One region of the Pseudoduganella sp. R-32 genome, then DNA from elsewhere that is predicted to be linked to it. Evidence: predicted binding sites of a transcription regulator. Region 1 holds the regulator's gene; each other region holds the start of a gene.
The links. Region 1 encodes sigma-54, which starts transcription at its own class of promoters, with help from an activator protein. Its sites were predicted from a motif close to TGGCANGNAANCTGCTTT; they were not measured.
Positions count from the first base shown of each region.

Region 2: a site for sigma-54 is predicted at 1,493-1,510, ahead of ACN9MU_RS11785 (PEP-CTERM sorting domain-containing protein). Genes of this name have one in related genera too.
Region 3: a site for sigma-54 is predicted at 2,243-2,260, ahead of prpB (methylisocitrate lyase). Genes of this name have one in related genera too.

Region 1 covers NZ_CP183987.1:1,025,561-1,030,999, forward strand. The annotation lists gene lptC (LPS export ABC transporter periplasmic protein LptC) at 1-420, shown strand, start outside; gene lptA (lipopolysaccharide transport periplasmic protein LptA) at 434-994, shown strand; gene lptB (LPS export ABC transporter ATP-binding protein) at 997-1,752, shown strand; gene ACN9MU_RS04805 (RNA polymerase factor sigma-54) at 1,762-3,258, shown strand; gene hpf (ribosome hibernation-promoting factor, HPF/YfiA family) at 3,331-3,690, shown strand; gene ACN9MU_RS04815 (enoyl-CoA hydratase/isomerase family protein) at 3,766-4,851, shown strand; gene ACN9MU_RS04820 (Lrp/AsnC family transcriptional regulator) at 4,848-5,309, shown strand; gene ACN9MU_RS04825 (endo alpha-1,4 polygalactosaminidase) at 5,310-5,439, opposite strand, start outside.
Region 2 covers NZ_CP183987.1:2,576,372-2,581,810, reverse strand. The annotation lists gene ACN9MU_RS11800 (TIGR02594 family protein) at 64-507, shown strand; gene ACN9MU_RS11795 (YcxB family protein) at 494-1,030, shown strand; gene ACN9MU_RS11790 (hypothetical protein) at 1,063-1,374, shown strand; gene ACN9MU_RS11785 (PEP-CTERM sorting domain-containing protein) at 1,719-2,288, shown strand; gene ACN9MU_RS11780 (pectinesterase family protein) at 2,320-5,439, shown strand, end outside.
Region 3 covers NZ_CP183987.1:2,440,124-2,445,562, reverse strand. The annotation lists gene acnD (Fe/S-dependent 2-methylisocitrate dehydratase AcnD) at 1-139, opposite strand, end outside; gene prpC (bifunctional 2-methylcitrate synthase/citrate synthase) at 142-1,293, opposite strand; gene prpB (methylisocitrate lyase) at 1,319-2,206, opposite strand; gene prpR (propionate catabolism operon regulatory protein PrpR) at 2,353-3,981, shown strand; gene ACN9MU_RS11160 (acyltransferase family protein) at 4,061-5,439, shown strand, end outside.

The DNA of each region.
Region 1 (5,439 bases):
ATGACCAAGGATGGCAAGCCAAGCTATATCATTGCCGGCGACAAGCTGACCCACCGCCCGGTCGACGATTCGTCCGAGATCGACAATCCGCGCGTGCACAGCCTGGCCGGCGAGAAGCCGCCGATGGAGATCGTGGCGAATACGGCGCGCGTGGACGACACCAACAGCCGCGTCACCCTGAACGGCAGCGTGACGATCGACCGCGCGGCATCGCCGCAATCGCAACTGCTGCACCTGGAATCGGACAAGCTGGTGATCTTCCCGGACGAAGACCGCATGGAAACCGATCATCCGGTGAAACTGCGGCTGGGGGATACGACTGCTGCGGCCAACAGCATGCGCGCCAATAATGCGACGCGCGAAATGCACCTGGCCGGCAACGGCACGCTGCAGATTCCGCCCAAGGCCGCGGACCAATAACTGAGGAATGAACATGAAACGACTACTCTTGTCGGCAGCCTTGCTGCTGGGAGTCGCCGCTCCGGCGCTGGCCGAGAAAGCCGACTCCTACAAGCCGACCAACATCAGCTACGGCTCGATGGACATCGACGACGTCAAGCAGGTTACCATCCTGCTGGGCGGCGTCAAGCTGACCCGCGGCACCCTGACCATGACGGCCGAGCGCGCCTACGTCAAGCAGACGCCGGAGGGCTTCCAGCAAGTGACGCTGTTTGGCGACGGCAAGAAAGCCACCTTCCGCCAGAAGCGCGACGGCGCCGGCGACCAGTGGGTGGAAGGCGATGCCGACCGCATCGAATACGAGGAACAGGTTGAACTGGTGAAGATGTTCAACAAGGCCACCATCCGCCGCCTGGAAGGCGGCAAGCAGAACGACGAAGTGCAGGGTGAGTTCATTTCTTACGACAGCCGCAAGGAATTTTTCAGCGTGCGCAATTCGGCCAGCGGGGAGAGCAAGCCCGGCGGCGGTCGCGGCACCATGGTGATCCAGCCGACCCGTACCGAACCCCCAGCGACGCCGACGGAGAAGAAGTAAGCATGCAAGCAAATAACTGCGCCAGCACGCTGGTCGTGCGCGGCCTCCAGAAAACCTATGGCAAGCGACAGGTGGTGCACGACGTTTCGCTGCAAGTCGATTGCGGTGAAGTGGTCGGCCTGCTCGGTCCCAACGGTGCCGGCAAGACTACCTCTTTCTACATGATCGTCGGCCTGGTGGCTTCCGATGCAGGCACCATCGATATCGGCGGCACCGACGTGTCGAGCCTGCCGATCCACAAGCGCGCCACGCTGGGCCTGTCCTACCTGCCGCAGGAAGCTTCGGTGTTCCGCAAGCTGACGGTGGAAGAAAACATTCGTGCCGTACTGGAACTGCAGAAGGTGGACGGCAAGCCTCTGCCCAAGGCGGAAATCAAGCAGCGCCTGGAATCGCTGCTGGCCGACTTGCAAATCGAGAAGCTGCGCGAGAACCCGGCCCTGTCGCTGTCGGGTGGCGAGCGCCGCCGCGTGGAAATTGCGCGCGCCCTGGCCACCAACCCGCGCTTCGTGTTGCTCGACGAACCGTTTGCCGGCGTGGATCCGATCGCCGTGATCGAAATCCAACGTATTGTGCGTTTCCTGAAGGAGCGCAATATCGGTGTGCTGATCACCGACCATAATGTGCGTGAGACCCTCGGCATTTGCGACCGCGCCTACATCATCAACCAGGGCGCCGTGCTGGCCTCGGGCCGCCCGGACGACATCATTGCCAACGAATCCGTTCGCCGCGTCTACCTCGGCGAACACTTCCGCATGTAAACGAAGGCCATGAAACAAACACTGCAACTGCGAACCTCGCAACACCTGGCGCTGACGCCGCAGCTGCAACAATCCATCCGCCTGCTGCAGCTGTCCACGCTGGAGCTGCACCAGGAGTTGGAACAGCTGCTTGGCGACAATCCCATGCTGGAGCGCCTTGACGACCCGCTCGACCACTCGGTACGGCTGCTGGCCGATGGCGCCATCAGCCAGGGCAACGGCAATGGCACCGAAGCTCCCGCCACGCCTTCGGCTGAAGGCCCGCAAGGCGAGGGCGGCGAAGCCCCGGCCGCTGCCGGCGAAAGCGATACCTATGAAGGCGGCGACCATGAAGCCGGCAACGGCAGCGACGACGCCGACTGGAGCGCCAGCGCCGGCAGCAAATCCGCCGACGACGAAGACAGCCGCCCGCAACTGGAAGCTTCCGGCTGCACGCTGCGCGAACACCTGCTCGAGCAGATGCGCGTCACCGTGCAGGAGCCGCGCGACCGCGCGCTGATGGAACTGATCATCGATGCGCTGGACGAGAACGGCTACCTGGAAGAGCCGCTGGAAGAAATCCACGAGCGCCTGCCGCCCGAGCTGGAAATCGAACTGGACGACCTGCGCTGCAGCCTGGTGCTGCTGCAAAGCTTCGATCCGCCCGGCGTCGCCGCACGCAATGCCTCCGAATGCCTGGCGCTGCAGATCAGGCGCATGCCCGGCGTGCCGCTGGTGACGCGCCGCATGGCGCTGACCATCGTCGAGAAGCACCTGACCTGGTTCGCCCAGCGCGAGTTCACCAAGCTGAAGAAAGCGCTCGACTGCGACGATGAAGACTTGCGCGAAGCACAGTGCGTGATCCGCCAGTGCAACCCGCATCCGGGCGCCGAATTTGCGTCAGGCGAGTCAGACTACGTGGTGCCGGACGTGATCGTGAAAAAGGGCCGCGGCGGCTGGATCGTCACCCTGAACAACGACGTGGTGCCGCGCCTGCGCGTGAACGCGCTGTATGCCAACCTGCTCAAGCAAGGCAAGAGCGAGTCGCAGATGAATGGCCAGCTGCAGGAGGCCAAGTGGTTGATCAAGAATATGCGCCAGCGCTTCGACACGATCCTGCGCGTCGCGGAAGCGATAGTAGAAAGACAAAAGAACTTTTTCAGTCATGGCGCAGTGGCCATGAGACCCCTTGTGTTGCGTGAAATTGCTGATACACTGGGACTACACGAGAGCACTATTTCTCGCGTAACAACTCAAAAATATATGCTCACCCCGCATGGCATGTTTGAGTTGAAATATTTCTTTGGTAGCCACGTCGCGACCGAAGCCGGGGGGGAGGCTTCCTCGACTGCGATACGGGCACTGATCGTGCAATTGACAGGAGCAGAAGACCCGAAAAATCCTTTATCCGACAGTAAGATTGCGGACATGCTGGGTGAACAAGGCATGGTGATTGCGCGACGGACTGTTGCCAAATATCGAGAAGCGTTGAAGATCCCTCCAGTTAGCCTCCGCAAATCGTTGTAGTGCAGTGCATGGGTTCCTCTGTGCGTTTCGGCGTGCACGAACTCGAGAGCGACATCATCTTTAGGAGTGTGTATGAATCTCACCATCAGTGGACATCATGTCGAAGTGACCCCAGCCATTCGCGAGTACGTGCAGAACAAGCTGGAACGAGTCAAGCGCCATTTCGATCAAGTAATCGATATTGCTGTCATCCTGACTGTAGATAACCTCACCGAGAAAGAGAAACGCCAGAAAGCCGAAATCAACCTGCGCATGTCTGGCAAAACTGTTTACGTCGAAAGCCTGTCGCAAGACCTTTACGCCGCCATCGATACCCTGATTGATAAACTGGATCGCCAGGTCATGAAATACAAGGACCGTGTGCAGAACCACAGTCATGCGGCCATCAAGCATTTCCCGGATACGTATGAGGCACCACCCACCGCCATGTAAAGGACTGGCCGTGCAGCACACCAAAGGGCGCAATTGGCGCCCTTTTTTGCGACCAGTGTGCGTTAGAATATTTGCATGAGCGAACACGTACACACCCAACTCTCCAACGGTACCGGCTTCATCACGCTGGACCGCCCCAAGACCCTCAATTCACTGTCCCTCGACATGGTGCGCGCGATGACGCAGGCGCTGCTGGCATGGCGCGACGATGCGTCGGTGGCGGCGGTCGTGGTGCGCAGCAGCAGCGAACGCGCGCTGTGCGCAGGCGGCGATATCCGCTTCTTCCACGACGTCGGCCGCGGCAATACGCAAGGCGGCAGCGCGCTGCTGGAGGACTTCTTCACCGAAGAATATGCGCTGAACCATTTAATCCATTTCTACCCCAAGCCTTATGTGGCGCTGATGGATGGCGTGGTGATGGGCGGCGGCATGGGCATCGCGCAGGGCGGGCCGGAGTGCGGCGTGCGCATCGTCACGGGCCGTACCAGGATGGCGATGCCCGAGGTGAACATCGGCCTGTTTCCCGACGTGGGCGGCAGTCACTTCCTGTCGCATGCGCCGGGCCAGCTTGGCATGTGGCTCGGCCTCACCGGGCTGACGGTCGGCGCCGCGGATGCGCTCTACCTCGACCTGGCTGACTACTTCGTGCCGGAAACTGAACTGGCCGGACTGGCCAAGCTGTTCGAGTCGACGCCCGGCAAATCGTTGCGCGATGCTGTCGCGGTCTTTGCCGGCCCGCACAACGCCTTCGCCGGCGACAGCGAACTGGAAGCGCAGCGTGCCCTGATCGATCAGCATTTCTCGGCGGGCTCGGTACCCGCCATCATGGATTCGCTGCGAGGCGACAGCACGCCTTTCGCGCAGAAATCGCTGAAGGCAATGGAATTGCGCTCGCCGCTGATGATGAGCGTGACCCACGAGCTGCTGAAGCGCGGCGCGTCGCTGGGCGTGTCCGACTGCTTGCGCATGGAGCGCAACCTGGTGCGCCGCAACTTCGAACACGGCGAGATTTTCGAGGGCGTACGCGCCCTGGTGATCGACAAGGACAACCAGCCGCAGTGGAATCCCGCAACGCTGGCCGAAGTGACGCCCGCCATGGTGGAGCGCTTCTTCGAACCATGCTGGCCGGCCTGGGCGCACCCCTTGCGCCACCTCGCATGAGGGATCTGGACCGGATCGACCGGGGCATCCTGAATATCCTGCAAGAAGATGCCAGCACGCCGTTGCGCGAGATCGCGGAGCGCTTGCATTCGTCGGTCGCGACCTGCCAGCGCCGCATCGAAAGGCTGCGCAACGACGGCGTGCTGGTCAAGGCTGTCGCGCTGGTTGACCGCGCGCTTGCCGGGCGGCCCCTGACGGTATTCGTGTCGGTCGAACTGGAGAAGCAGAATACCGACATCCTCAAGCAGTTCGAGCACCGCATGCGTTCCGAGCCCGAGGTGATGTCCTGCTACGAAGTGGCCGGCGAGTTCGACTTCCACCTGATCGTCACGGTGGAGTCGATGGAAGAGTACAGCGCCTTCACACGGCGCGTTTTCACCTCGCACCACAACGTCATCAACGTCAAGAGCCTGTTCGCGATGAACTGCTCCAAGTTCGAGACCAAGCTGACGCTGTAGTCACGGCTCGCAGCTGTAGCGCAAGCTGTCGTCCAGCGCGAGCGGCAGCACCAGCGTATGGAACTTGCGGGCGTTGGCATCGGCGCACAGCTTGGCGCGCGCTGCGGGATCGCTGCTGTATGGCGCAGCA
Region 2 (5,439 bases), 1.6 Mb from region 1:
TACTACTACGCCCTCTATAGCAAAAGCACGACGCTGGCTAGAATTTAATCCTGACCTGTTAAGTTGACCGCTCAATTGAACACTCCACCTTGGCTGGCAATCGCTATCGGCGAATTGGGGATCGCAGCATACCCCGTCGGTTCGAGCAACCCGCGAATCAATTCATACCACGCAGGCACCAATATCGAAGGTTACGATGACAAAGTGTCCTGGTGTTCATCGTTCGTCAATTGGTCGTTTGCACAAGCGGGCATTGCCGGTACGGCGTCTGCTCTCGCCAGATCGTGGCTTGAGTGGGGTGAGGAAATTGAACGTCCGGTACCTGGTTGCGTTGCAGTTCTTTGGCGAGATGATCCGGCCAGCTGGAAAGGACACGTAGGCTTCTATTTGAGGGAAGACCAAGAATTCGTTTACCTCCTCGGAGGTAATCAGCTTGGACAGGTACGGGAACACTTCTATCCAAAGTCCATGGTTCTCGCCTACAGGTGGCCCAGTGGCCTCCAATAATATGTCCCATCAAGCCACGCTCACCTATGACAAACAACTCCTCCGTCGAGCAGTGCTGGCGTTCTGGCGCCGGTCAGTCGGCATAAGCCTTCCTTTGGCACTATCATTCGCCACCATTGCCTTCGTGTGGCTGCTCGTTGAAGGTGAATCGTCCTGGTTCATTGGCGCCCTTGGCGCCGCTCTGGCGTTTGCCTTTGCCATTGTTCTGGCAATCTATGTGGTCCACTATCGCAGCGTGATGGCAAAGCTGCATGACATGGGAAGGCCGCAAGCGGTCTTCACTGCCGACGCATCGACGTTTTCAGTTTCGTCGGGCATTGGAAGCTCCACCATGCAGTGGTCATCGGTTGTCGAAATATGGTGTTTTCCCGGCTTCTGGCTTCTGTTGTTTTCCAAGGCGCAGTTCATCACAATGCCTCTTGAAACGGTCTCGCCGGAAATGCAGGTATTCGTGCTGAGGGCTGTTCAAGCTTCAGGGGGCAAAGTGATTGGCTTCACGGCCAAATTCGAGAATGTAGCCTGACGCTTCAGGCACGTATCTGTATCGAGGACCACATGCACGAATGGATTACTCTCACCAAGGTATTCGGAAGTTCCCTGCGCAATCCGACAATAGCGGAAATGGAAACCGCGCTTGACGAGCTCTTTGAGAAAGCCGACGCCGACCACCCCGATGCCTGGATTGAATGCGGGTCGGCGTCTGGCCCGCTTTATAGCATCTCGATCTTTTCGAATGGCTATGCGCTCTACACAAAGTATTCAGACTCGGATATGTCGGAAGTACTGGAATCAACGAGGCTCTCGCCAGTTGATCGCGAAGGCGCACTTGTCTTATGGTCCAACCTGACTCAAGGCCGGACACCATGAGGCATGACGCTGACATTAATGCTTCCCTGTCATGCGAAAGTTAATGCTCGATAGGCGTGTCTTGCAGCCCCCGGGTTATGCGGAACGCTCTTGCTTGCTTGTCTGGTACCGCTTGCCTTGGCTTAAGCACTGCTACGTCCTGTGGTTGCAGCCGCTGCGCTGCGGGCGATGACACCTTCGTGGCGTGGAGTGTTGAATGGTCGCGACAGAATGACTTGTATTTCCGCGAGGCAACGTGGTCTGACCGCATCACATTTGGCCTGATTGATTGAAATATTGGTCAGGCCAATATAAGATCGGCAGTGCCGATCAGGCACGCCTATTCAGCCCCACCGGAGCACACGATGAGAAAAACCATAATGGAGACATTGGTGGCTGCCGTACTCGCCACCGGAATTGCGCACGCAGCACCGTTACCTTTGCAGGATGCCGTCATCACCGCCACCTACAACGGCTCGCCCGACACCATCCTCGGCCTTGACCACCTGTTCCAACCCGAACCGGGCGCCAACACCACCGCCCTTGATCCAACCGGCACCGGCGTCGAATTCCTCAGCGCCGATGCCATGTTCGGCTTCGACTTCGACGCCAGCGGCCTGTTGACCGTGATCGCAAATAACGCGGTCACGCCGGGTACATACCAGTTCCACTTTGACTTCGGCAGCACCCTGGCTGCACCGTTGACCGCCTTCAAACTGCTTGACGCCAGCGGCATCGGCGGCTTGCCCATCCTGTCGCTGGGCGCCAACGGCAACTCGATCGACATCGACCTGAGCGGCACCACCTGGACCGAATTTGCCAGCATCACGGCCCAGCTGGATGCCACCGCCGTGCCGGAACCGGGCAGCGCTGCACTGATGCTGGGCGGCCTTGCCGCGCTGGCGGCAGGCCGCCGCCGCACACGACGCAGCTGACACTGTCCCCCTTTCCCCCAAGGAGAATCTTATGGAACTCAAAGGTTTCAGGATCGCGCTCGCCCTGCTTGCAGCGTTATGCCTGCCCGCGCAGGCGGCCGACGATCCGGCGCGCGTCGCCGCCCCGGCCGACGGCTGGGCAAGCCAAGCTGGCGGAACCGCCGGCGGCTCAGCCGCCATCGCTTCGCAAATCTACAGCGTGAGCAATCGCGCCCAGTTGGTCAACGCCATCAATAACGGCGGCATCAATCCCAAGATCATCAAGATCACCGGCACGATCGACATGACTGAAGGCGTGCCTTACGCGAACACGGGCGACCAGGCCATTCGCGGCGCGATCCGCTTGAAAAGCAATACGACCCTGGTCGGTGCTGGAGCCGGCGCAGGCATCGTCAACGGCCATATCCAGCTTGTCGGCGTCTCGCAAATCATCATCCGCAACCTGAAGATCGTTGCGCCCTGCGACGTGGGGCCGGTGTGGGACCCGAACGACGGCGCCAATGGTGCATGGAATTCGGCCTATGACGCGATCGGCGTTTCAGGCTCCGACCACGTCTGGATCGACCACAATACATTCACTGACGCTCCGATGACGGACAACCTGCTGCCGATCGAAAACGGCCAGCTGAAACAATGCCACGATGGGGCGCTCGACATCACCAACGCATCCGACTACGTGACAGTGTCGTACAACGTGTTCGGCGAGCACCACAAGAACAACCTGATCGGTTCGGGCGACGGCGCCACAGCCGACGAAGGCAAGCTGCGCGTCACTTTCAGCAACAATGTCTTCCGCAACGTGTCCAGCCGCGCACCGCGCGTGCGTTACGGCCAGGTCCACCTGTTTAACAACTATTTCACCGGCAGCCGAGATGCCGCGGTGTATGCGAACCTGTACAGCATCGGCGCCGGCTACAACTCCAGGATCCTGTCGCAATCGAACGTGTTCGACATCACCGGAGCCCAGGGCTGCAGCAATATCGTGGTCAATCCGGGCGGCGCCGCCACCGGCGCCTTCAAGGACAGTGGCTCGCTGCTGAACGGCACCCTGCTTGGAGGATGCACCATCAACAATAACGTGACGTGGACGCCGCCATATACCTACAGCGTGCGCCCTACCTCCCTGGTGAAGGCCAACGCGCTGGCGCAGGCCGGCGCCGGCAAGCTGTCCATCAGCATCAGCGGCACGGGCGACACCAGCGGCACGCCGATCCTTACCCTGAGCTGCCCGCCGAGCGGCCTGTATTTCTGCGACGACTTCCAGTCCGGCACCTCCGCCAACTGGGATTTGCTGCCCGTGGCCGGCGCGAACGGCAGTTTCAGCGTCAAGGCGGAAGCGGTCGGCGCGACGAATATGCTGATGCAGTACACCGCCGCCACGACCGGCGGCGTGCTGGCCCTGCTAAAGCCAGCCGCCATGGCCAATGTGCCGAGCGGCGACTACTTTGTCGAAGCGCGCATCAAGCCGCAAACCAACAGCACCACCGGCAACAAGCAGCTCTACCTGATTACGCGCTACACCAACGCCAGCAACTGGTACGGCGCCGGCCTGAATGTCCAGAACGCCAACACCAGCACCCAGGTTGAAATCGCCAGGATGCTGAATGGCGCGCTGACCCGCCCCAAGCAAGTGCGCAAGCCAATCAATATGGATTCGGTGTTCTATACCGTGCGCTTTGAGATGATTGGCAGCACGCTGACGGTCTATCTCGATGGCGAATCGCTTGGCTCCGTGACCGATACTACCTTCAGCGCGCGCGGGCTGGTCGGCCTGTACACCGCCAACAAATCCTTCCAGATCGACGACGTGCGGATTGGCGACCCAAGCCTGAAGCCCGCGCAGCTGACGCTCAATCCCGCCACCACGAGCTACACCGCCGAAGCGGGCGACGCGCCGCTGCAATTGGCTGTTACCGCCGTCAAGCCCGATGGATCGGCCGACAGCTATAGCGCCAGTTCCAGCAACCCGGCGGTGCTGGCAGTCGGCATCAGCGGCAACACGCTGGCACTGACGCCGGTCGGCGCCGGCAACGCCACGGTGCGCGTGACCAGCGACAGCGACCCGACGCTGGTACGGTTGATCAGCGCCACCATCGGTGCGCAATTCGTGCAACCGACGCAAACCTACACCCTGGCCGACCGCGCCTCTCCCGCTGCGGCACAGGGCGAGGCCCAGGTGGACGCCAGCCTGCGCCTGGCATTCGACAGCACGCCATCACTGGGCAGCAGCGGCACCATCCGCATCTTCCGCAAGATGGACGATGCGCTGGTCGATGTGATCAAGCTGTCCGGCGAGAGCGATGAACTGGGCTACCCCGGCCAGGCGGCAGTACGCAAGGTAAATACCCATCCGATTACGATCAACGGCAACGTCGTGACAATCAAGCCGCACAACGGCAAGCTCGTTTACGCAACCGAATACTACGTTGCGATAGCGAACGGCGTATTCAATGGCGCCACGCTGGGTGGTACACCCTTCGTCGGCATCGGCAAGCTGGGTAACTGGTCCTTCACGACAAAGGCTGCGGCTCCGGCGGGCCCGGACCTGGTGGTCGGAGCCGATGCCGGCAGCGACTTCGCCACCGTCCAGGGAGCGCTGAACTTCCTGATGCAGAACGTGGACAAGGTCACGCCAGCCACGGTCACGGTCCGCAACGGCAGCTACAACGAACTGCTCTACCTGCGGGGCAAGGACAACGTCACCCTGCGCGGTGAAAGCCGCGACGGCACGGTAATCCAATACACCAACCACGACACCCTCAATCCCGGCACCGGCGCCAGCCAGGCTCCAGGCACCAGCGCCACTGCTGGGGGTGGACGTTCCGTCATGCTGGTGGAAACCTCGGACATGCTGCTGCTCGACACCCTCACCCTGCGCAACACCACCCTGCGCGCCGCCAACATCTCGGCACAGGCGGAAACGCTGTACTTCAACAACGACAACGGCCGGCTGATTGCGCGCGACGCCGCCTTCTACAGCGAACAAGACACGTTGAACCTGAAAGGCTGGTCCTGGTTCTACCGCACGCTGGTGGCGGGCAATGTCGACTTCATCTGGGGAGGCAGCCACGCAGCCCTGTTCGAAGAAAGCGAAATCCGCTCGGTCGGCGACACTACCAGCGCCAGCAGCGGCGGGTATGTCCTGCAAGCG
Region 3 (5,439 bases), 1.4 Mb from region 1:
GTACCAGGTTCTCCGCCAGCACGCGCGAGGTGTACGGCAGCGTGGCGTAGGCGCCCGGCTTGATCGCATCGACCGCTTCGCGCGCGTCGAAATAATCCAGCTTGGTGCCAGGGAGTTGCTTACGGTATTGGGAGTTCATGATTACTTGCGATCCTTGATCGGTACGAAGGCCAGGTCTTCAGGGCCGACGTAATTGGCGCTTGGACGAATGATCTTGTTGTCGATGCGCTGCTCGATGATGTGCGCCGACCAGCCGGAGGTGCGCGAAATCACGAACAGCGGGGTGAACATGGCGGTCGGAACGCCCATCATGTGGTACGACACGGCGGAGAACCAGTCCAGGTTAGGGAACATCTTCTTGACTTCCCACATCACCGACTCCAGGCGTTCGGCGATGTCGAACATCTTCATCGAGCCGGCTTCCTGCGACAGGGAACGCGCCACTTCCTTGATCACCACGTTGCGCGGGTCGGACACGGTGTACACGGGATGGCCGAAGCCGATCACCACTTCCTTGTTGGCGACGCGGTTGCGGATGTCGGCTTCCGCTTCGTCCGCGTTTTCGTAGCGCTGCTGGATGTCCAGCGCCACTTCGTTGGCGCCGCCGTGCTTGGGACCGCGCAGCGCGCCGATCGCGCCGGTGATGGCGGAATGGATGTCGGAACCGGTGCCGGCGATCACGCGGCTGGTGAAAGTGGAGGCATTGAACTCGTGCTCCGCGTACAGGATCAGCGAGGTATGCATTGCACGCACCCACGATTCGGACGGCTTTTCGCCGTGCAGCAGGTGCAGGAAGTGGCCGCCAATGGTTTCATCGTCGGTTTCCACATCGATGCGCTTGCCGTTATGGCTGTAGTGGTACCAATACAGCAGCATGGAACCGAAGGAAGCCATCAGGCGGTCGGCGATGTCGCGCGCGCCGGCGATATTGTGGTCGTCCTTCTCAGGCAGGCAGCAGCCCAGCACGGAAACGCCGGTACGCATCACGTCCATCGGGTGAGCCGATGCAGGCAGCGCTTCCAGCGCCGACTTCACGCCTTGCGGCAGGCCGCGCAGGGATTTCAGCTTGGATTTGTAGCCTTTCAGTTCGGCCATGTTCGGCAGCTTGCCGTGCACCAGCAGGTAGGCGATCTCTTCGAATTCGCAGGTGGTGGCCACGTCCAGGATGTCGTAGCCGCGATAGTGCAGGTCGTTGCCGGTCTTGCCTACGGAGCACAGGGCGGTATTGCCGGCTGCGACGCCGGACAGGGCGACGGATTTCTTAGGCTTGAAGGTTGGGGCTTGCTCGGTCATTTTGGTCTCTCCTCGGATCGTCGAATTATTTTTTGGCGGCTGCAAACAGGGCGTCCAGCTTCTGTTCGAAATCGTGATAGTTGATGCGCTCGTACAATTCGGCGCGGGTCTGCATGGTGTCGACCACGTTCTGCTGGGTGCCGTCGCGGCGGATCGCGGTGTACACATTCTCCGCAGCCTTGTTCATGGCGCGGAAGGCGGACAGCGGGTACAGCACCAGGCCCACGTCGGCGGATTTCAGTTCTTCCACGGTGAACAGAGGGGTGGAGCCGAATTCGGTGATATTCGCCAGCACCGGGACTTTTACCGCTGCGGCGAATTGCTTGTACATATCCAGCGAAATCATCGCTTCAGGGAAGATCATGTCGGCGCCGGCTTCCACGCAGGCCACTGCGCGGTCGATTGCGGCGTCCAGTCCTTCCACGGCCAGCGCATCGGTACGGGCCATGATCACGAAGTTTTCGTCGGTACGCGCGTCCACGGCAGCCTTGATGCGGTCGATCATCTCGCCCTTGGACACGATTTCCTTTCCGGGGCGGTGGCCGCAACGCTTGGCGCCCACCTGGTCTTCGATATGCATGGCGGCGGCGCCGAACTTGATCATCGACTTCACGGTGCGCGCCACGTTGAAGGCGGAGGCGCCGAAACCGGTGTCCACGTCCACCAGCAGCGGCAGGTCGCACACGTCGGTGATGCGGCGCACGTCGGTCAGCACGTCGTCCAGGTTGGAGATGCCCAGGTCCGGCAGGCCGAGGGAGCCGGCAGCCACGCCGCCGCCCGACAGGTAGATCGCCTTGAAGCCGGCGCGCTTGGCCAGCAGGGCGTGGTTGGCGTTGATCGCGCCCACCACCTGCAGCGGGGATTCTTCTTGCACGGCCTTGCGGAAGGCGGCGCCTGCGGAATATTGGCTCATGATGTCCTTTCTGTTTGAGGAATGTTTGCCGTCCATAGTGCAAGTGGCATGCCAGCCGTGGCTTCCCAGCAAAATCAAGCACTTGCAACGCGGGCGCCAGAGTATAATGTTTCATGTTGAAACACGTGAAACGTTTCAGGTGAAACATGCGACATTCCACTCCCCTGCCCTTCGACCCGGCCGACAAGCCGGTGATCTGGACGGTTTCCGTCTCGCGCCTGTCGGAGCTGTTCCGCGACATCACGCTGGAATATGACGCCCTGGCCGATATCGAACCGATCAACCTTGGCTTCGACGAGGCTGCGCGCCATATCCGTGAACGCCTGGCGACGGAGCGCTGCGATGCCGTCATTGCGGCCGGCTCGAATGCGGCCTACCTGAAGGGACGCCTGTCGGTACCCGTGGTGATCGCCAAGGCCAGCGGCTTCGATTTCATGCAAGCCCTTGCCCGCGCCCGCAAGGTTTCCGGCCGCATCGGCGTGATCACCTACCAGGAAGACATGCCGGCGCTGGCGGAATTCGCCGCCACCTTCGGCGTGCCGATCGAGCAGCGCACCTATGCCACCGAGGAAGATGCACGCGCCCAGATCAATGACCTGAAGGCCTCCGGCATCAAGGCCATCGTCGGCGCCGGCCTGATCACCGACCTGGCCGAAGAAGCCGGCCTGACCGGCGTTTTTGTCTATTCCGCCGCATCGATCCGCCAGGCCTTCGACGACGCACTTGAACTGGCGCGCCTGGCGCAGCTGGAATCCAACCGTAGCAGGCGCCACGTGGTGGCCGACACCTTGCGCGCCAAGCATGGACTGGCCGACCTGCGCGGCGAGTCCGAGGCGATGGAGCGCGTACGCCAGGCGGTCGTGCTGTACGCGAAGTCGCCTGCCACGGTGCTGATCCAGGGTGAAACCGGCTGCGGCAAGGAACTGGTGGCGCAAGCCATCCACCGCGAATCCCCGCGCACGCTGGGCGGCGCCAACCGTCCCTTTGTCGCGGTGAACTGTGGCGCGATCGCCGAATCGCTGCTGGAGTCGGAACTGTTCGGCCATGAGGAAGGCGCCTTTACCGGTGCCCGGCGCGGCGGCCACGCCGGCCTGTTCGAAGCAGCCAACCGCGGCACCCTGTTCCTCGACGAAATCGGCGAAATGCCGCTTGCACTGCAGACCCGGCTCCTGCGCGTGCTGGAAGAACGCGAAGTGGTGCGGGTCGGCGGCACGCGGCCGATTCCGGTCAATGTACGCATTATCAGCGCCACCCATTGCGACCTTGAAGCGAGGGTGCGCGAGGGCCGCTTCCGCCCCGACCTGTTCTACCGCCTGGCCGTGCTGCGCCTGTCGCTGCCGCCGCTGCGCGAGCGCCCGACCGACATCCTGCCGCTGGCCGAATGGTCGTTGCGTACCGCCCTGGCCAGCCTGGGCGCGCGCGCCCATCCGAACCTGCCGGCCGAACTGGCCGCCTGCGCGCCCCTGCTGCTGCGCTATGAATGGCCCGGCAATGTACGCGAACTGCGCAACCTGACCGAACGCCTCGCCCTGTTCCTCGCCGCCGAACCGCTGCAGGCCCTGACGCCCAGCTTCGTTGCAGGCGTCGCGCCCGAACTGCATTCCTTGCCGCAGGCGGCAACGCAACTGCCTGCGCCCCATGCATCCGCCCCCGCGCCGAACAGCGTCACCGAAGTATTGGCCCGCTTCGGCGGCCGCCGTGACGCCGCCGCCGACTACCTGGGCATCAGCCGCACGACGCTGTGGCGCCGCCTGCGCGAAGAGCAGGAACCCTGAGCCGAGGCGTCGACGCCACAGCATATTGCATCAATGACAATCCCGTAGTATCTTCTTGCGTTGAGTTCAGGGGCATTACATGGAATATCGCAGGGAAATCGATGGTCTGCGGGCGGTTGCCGTCCTGCCGGTAATCCTGTTTCACGCAGGGTTCCAGTTCTTTGGCGGCGGCTTCGTCGGCGTCGACGTCTTTTTCGTCATCAGCGGCTACCTGATCACGACGATCCTGATCCACGAGCTGGAAGCTGGCCAGTTCTCCATCCTCAATTTCTATGAAAGACGGGCGCGCCGCATCCTGCCGGCGCTATTCCTGCTGCTGTTTGCCTGCCTGCCGTTCGCCTGGCTCTGGCTGGTGCCGGACGACCTGAAAGGCTTTGCGCAAAGCCTGGTGGCCGTCACCGCCTTCGCGTCGAATATCCTGTTCTGGGAGCAGAGCGACTACTTCGACAGCTCGGCCGAATTCAAGCCCCTGCTCCACACCTGGAGCCTGGCGGTCGAAGAACAGTTCTACTTGCTGTTCCCCTTGTTCCTGATGCTGTTCTGGCGCCGCGACCAGCGCCTGCTGCTGGCGGTGCTGGTCGGCACGGCGCTGGCCAGCCTCGGTGCGGCGCAATGGGGTGTGGCCAGGGACCCTTCCGCCACCTTCTTCCTGCTGCCCACACGCGCCTGGGAGCTGGCCATCGGCGCGCTGTGCGCCTATTACATGTCGCGCCCTGGCGCCGGCCGGCATTCGCAACGCACGCGCGAACTTGCCAGCCTTGCCGGCCTCGGCCTGATCGGCACCGGCATTTTCGCTTTCAGCAAATACACGCCCTTCCCCAGTGTGTACGCGCTCCTGCCCACGGTCGGCGCAGCGCTGATCATCCTGTTCGCAGTCCCGTCGACCACGGTCGGCAAGATCCTGGGCAGCCGGCTGATGGTTGGCGTCGGCTTGGTCAGCTACAGCGCCTACTTGTGGCACCAGCCTATCCTTGCATTCGCACGCCACCGTAGCCTGGACGGGCCAAGTCCGGCCCTGATGGCCGCGCTGGTGGTGCTGACGCTGGTGCTGGCCTATCTTAGCTGGCAATTCGTCGAAAAGCCGTTCCGCAACCGCAGCAGGTTTGGCCGGCAACAAATCTTCGCCTTCGCCATTGCCGGCTCGCTGCTGTTCTTCGGCATCGGCATGGCGGGCCACAAGACCAACGGCATGCGCAGCGTCAAGACCACCCCGCAGCAGGAAGAGGTGCTGCGCACTGTCACTGCAAGCCCGGAGCGCGCTGCCTGCCATACCAAGGGTCTGGAGTACCGCAAGCCGCAAGACGCCTGCGCCTTCAACGGTCCCGCCGGGGAATGGGCAGTGTTCGGCGACAGCCATGCGATCGAGCTGGCGCACGCGCTGGCGGTACAGTTGAACGGCCGCCACCAGGGTGTGCGCCAGTTCAGCTTCAGCGGCTGCTCGCCTTCCTACCAGCGCGC